Regions from separate parts of the Clostridium hominis genome, predicted to be linked through region 1. Evidence: predicted binding sites of a transcription regulator. Region 1 holds the regulator's gene; the other holds the start of a gene.

Evidence for each region. Region 1 encodes NrdR, which represses ribonucleotide reductase genes. Its sites were predicted from a motif close to CACNANATNTNGTG; they were not measured.
Region 2: the regulator NrdR is predicted to act here: its motif matches at 1,126-1,139, upstream of nrdD (anaerobic ribonucleoside-triphosphate reductase).

The regions. Positions count from the first base shown of each region.
Region 1 is NZ_JACOOO010000008.1:51,868-54,291, reverse strand. Features, by position in the region: gene H8S20_RS05900 (winged helix-turn-helix domain-containing protein) at 1-184, opposite strand, end outside; gene pgeF (peptidoglycan editing factor PgeF) at 207-944, opposite strand; gene nrdR (transcriptional regulator NrdR) at 1,157-1,609, opposite strand; gene H8S20_RS05885 (YlmC/YmxH family sporulation protein) at 1,670-1,948, opposite strand; gene sigG (RNA polymerase sporulation sigma factor SigG) at 2,037-2,424, opposite strand, start outside.
Region 2 is NZ_JACOOO010000031.1:92,382-94,805, forward strand. Features, by position in the region: gene H8S20_RS13710 (PadR family transcriptional regulator) at 1-17, opposite strand, end outside; gene H8S20_RS13715 (DegV family protein) at 23-868, opposite strand; gene nrdD (anaerobic ribonucleoside-triphosphate reductase) at 1,156-2,424, shown strand, end outside.

The DNA.
Region 1 (2,424 bases):
CATCTTTTCCTGGAATCATTAAATCTAAAAGAATTAAATTAGGTCTCTCATTCATAGCTAAATTAACTGCATCTATTCCGTTATTACATGTTATTACATCATATCCTGAAGACAGTAAATTATATTTTATAAGCTCCACTATATGTTCTTCATCATCTACTACTAATATTTTTTCATTAGCCATCAAGCATTCCCCCTAAATTTTATTATTTCTTATATGCAAAAGTAAATAATCTCCCGTATGTTCCAACGCTCTTTCTATATGAAAATAGCTTTATCTCTTCCTCACAATAAGTACAAAGGTTAATAGTATAAATATTATCTTCCTCAATCTTCAAACTTCTTAAATCCTCAAGAATACAACGTTCCATACTAAGGTTTCTACCATTAAACAGCTCATTTTCATCTATTTTTGTCTTATCTAAAAATCTTTCTTTTAATTCTTCAGATACTTCATAGCAGCACTGCCTTATATGAGGTCCTATGTAGACTTTAATATTCTCGATTCTAGTTCCATATTCTTGAATCATTTTTTCAATGCTCTTTTTAGTTATTGAATTAAAGGTTCCTTTCCATCCACTATGAATAGCAGCTATAACTCCTTCAACTTCATCTACTAAAACCACTGGAACACAGTCTGCTGTAAATGCTCCAATAATAACATTCTCTTTATTGGTTACTATTGCATCCCCTTCTCTTTCTATAAACTCTTTAGCGTTATTATTAAATACAAATACATTATCACTATGTATTTGGTGAAGGTATACAACTTCATTAACATTAAAATCTACTTTTAAAGATTCTATATTTTTTAGCCCTTCATCATTATTTCTATTAAAGCTTCTATCATATTTAGCAGTAGAAAACACTATATTAACCTTTTCTCCCTCAACAATCAAAAAATCCTTGAAGGTTTTCAAATTATTTCTATCTATCTTTTTCATAAAAATCCTCACTTTTTATATACTTGTGGATATTTTAACATTTTTTATACTTATTTTCTATTTAAACGCATTATTTTTTACTTAGTTTTAACTTTAACCAATGAGTCTACCTTTAAACTAATTAAAAACTTTTAATTTTGTAAATAGTAATTATGTCTTCTATCAACAATGCAAAAATAGACTTTCAAAATTAAGAAAGTCTATTCTTATAATTATTTAGTCATTAAATTTTTTATTTCTTCTAAAAACGTATTAATATCTTTAAATTGTCTATATACAGAAGCAAATCTTACATATGATACTTCATCTATTTTTTTTAATCTTTCCATTATCATTTCGCCGATTAATTTAGTTTCTACTTCTGTAAGCATTTTATTAGATATAGACTTTTCTATATCTTCTGCTATCTCCTCAATTTGCCTTCTAGAGATAGGTCTTTTTTGACATGCTATTATAAGACCATTGACGATTTTTTCTTTATTAAAATTTTCCCTTGTTGAATCTCTTTTTATAACTAAAATAGGAATATCCTCAATTTTTTCATAAGTAGTATATCTTTTACTGCAATTAGCACATTCTCTTCTTCTTCTAATAGTTGTATTATCATCGGTCGATCTAGAATCAACTACCTTACTTTCGTCAAATCCGCAAAAAGGGCATTTCATATTTATCAAACCTTTCTCATATGTACTTTACTATATTATATTACCTTTTAATAAAATTTACTAGATTCTATTTTGTTCTAATTGTCTTTGAATATCACTACCATCAATGAGTAATACATCTACTCCAAGTTTAATTACCTTCTCCCATGGCACCTCTATATCTTCTTCTTTTCCAAACCAACTTTTATTAGGTGATGGTAGCGTTAATGATATAACTCTCTGTTCATTAACATCTACTCTAAAATCCTTAACATATCCAAGTTTAGAACCAGTAGATATATCAATAACTTCCATACTTCTTACAGCATTTGTTGAAAATAAAACTAAATCCTCATCCATAATTACCCCTCCTATTCTACTTAATTATTTATATGATTACTATTAACTATTTATTATTAAAAATAAAAAAAGAGGACTCAAAAGAGTCCTAAATATATTTTTTCATATGTTTTAATGCAGTTTTTTCTAACCGTGAGACTTGAGCCTGAGAAATACCTATTTCATCTGCTACTTCCATTTGAGTTCTTCCATTAAAGAATCTTAATGTTAAAATTAGCTTTTCTCTATCATTAAGCTTTTTCATAGCTTCTTTTATAGAGATGTTTTCTAGCCAACTATCATCACTATTTTTAGAATCACTAATTTGATCCATAACGTAAATCGCATCACCACCATCATGATATATTGGTTCAAATAATGAAACCGGATCTTGAATTGCATCAAGAGCAAAAACAACATCTTCTCTAGGAATATTAAGTTCTTTTGCTATTTGGGAAATAGTTGGTTCTTTATTATTGTCTTTAACTAATCTATCC
Region 2 (2,424 bases), on a different contig from region 1:
AAATCGTAATCAGCCATAGTTGTTAATCAACTATCTTTACACAGAAGCCCATTAACCCTGGACCGCCATGTACACCTAAGGCAGGACTTATTTCTGAAAGTTTTAAAGTATTAATATTTTCTAAGCCTTTTAAAGATTCCATATATTTTATAGCTTCAGCTTCGCAGCCACCTTGAAGTACTGTAACATCACATTTGTTTTTAGAAAGATGAGATTTTAATAAATCTGTAAGCTTTGATAAAGCTTGTTTTCTACCTCTAGCTTTAACAATATTATAGTATACACCATTTTCGTCTGTAGTAATTACAGGTTTTAAATTTAACATTTCTCCTAAAGTTCCAGCTACTCTTCCGATTCTTCCACCCTTCTTTAAATACTCTAAAGTATCTATAGTAAAGTACCCTGTTATTTTTTCACGTATCTTAGGCAAAGCTTCGATTATTTCTTCGAAAGTTTTTCCAGACTTTATAAGTTTTGATACTTCTATAACTACTTCACCTTCAGGATAAGCCAATATTTTAGTATCGTAAACATAAGAAATAAGATTAGGATGATCTTCTAAGCTTAATCTTAATGAATTAGCAGTTCCAGAAAGACCACCAGATATACATATTCCGATTACATGAGTATATCCTTCTTCTTCTAATTTATTTAATATTTTTTCTGTTGTTTCTGGGCTTGGTAAAGATGTCTTTGGAACTTCTTTATCTAAGTTAGCATAAACATCACTAGCCTTTATATCTATTTTATCTTGATATTCACCAGTAGAATAAGAAATTCTAAGTGGTAATAAATTTACGTTATATTCTCTAAGCTCCTCTAAACTAAGGTCGCTAGCGCTATCAGTTATCAAAGCAATTTTTTGCATAATTAAACCTCCGAAACTTTTTGTTTAATTTTATTATATCACAAAAGATACCATTATCAATACTGATAACCAATCAACATTATCAGTATTGATAATATTTATTAATATAGTTTATACAATTTTAAATAAAATAGACATCTTTAATAAATGTTAAAAAAGTAAGATAAAATAGAGAAACATTCAAAAATAAGGTTAGATTACCAGATATCTATTTAAATCGAAATTGCTTTAAATTTTTAAAATAATTATAATTAAAATACAAGATATTGTGTTTGAGGAGTGAGGAAATGCTATATGTAGTAAAACGTGATGGTAGAGAGGTAAGGTTTAATTCTGAAAAAATTGCTAATGCAATAAAAAAAGCTGCAAAAGAAATAGAATATAATTTTAAGGAAAGTCAGGTTTTAGAGATTGTACACAAGGTGATAAACTACATAGAAATGACTGGTAAAGAGAAGGTTTCTGTAGAAGAAGTACAAAATTTAGTAGAAAAGGCTTTAAAAGATAGTGGGCACGAAAGAATTCAAAAAGTTTATTCAACTTATAGAATTGAAAGAACACGAGTGAGAGAAATTAAATCAGACTTAATGAAAGCGATTAATAAAATTGGAGTTGAAACTGACAGGGATAATGCAAATGTAGGTAATAATTTTAGTTCCAAACTATTAAGAATAGCTTCAGAATCCAACAAGTGGCACAATCTATCAAATATGCCTAAACATTTAGCAAAGGCTCATGAAAATGGTGAACTATATTTTCATGACCTAGACTCATATAACTTAACTATAAATTGTCTCCATATTCCAACAAAGGAGATTTTAGAAAGAGGATTTAATACTGGGTATGGAACAATAAGCCCTCCTAAAAGAATAGAAACAGCGGCAGAGCTTTCTTGTATATTACTTCAATCAAGTCAAAATGATATGTTTGGAGGGCAATCCCATCCGGATTTCGATAATGATATAAGTGTTTTTGTAGAACCAACAAGACAAGAGGTAAGAAAAGAACTAGAAGAGTTAGGTATTGATGGTGAGAGATTAGATGAATTAGTGGAGAAAAAATTAAATAAGAGAATCCACCAAGCTATGCAAGGTATAGTATTTAATTTAAATACTATGCACTCTCGTGCAGGGTCCCAGGTGCCATTTTCTTCTATAAACCTAGGAATTCCATATACAAGAGATGCTGCACTTGTATGTGAAGCATTCTTAGAAGAATATGAAAAAGGATTAGGAAAAGGTGAGCAGCCTATATTCCCTAATATTATTTTTAGGGTAAAGGAAGGTATAAATAGAGAAGCTGAAGACCCATATCATTATCTATATCAGTTAGCATGTAGAGTAGCCTCTAAAAGAATGAACCCTACCTTTATGAATATAGATGCAGATTTTAATAAAGAATTTTATGACAAGGGATATATGCCAGCAACTATGGGGTGTAGAACCTATTTAATGAAAAATATTAATGGTGAACCAGGATGTAAGGGAAGAGGGAACATAGCTCCTGTTACAGTAAACCTTCCAAGAATAGCTATAGAGTCAGGAAAGAGCACTGAT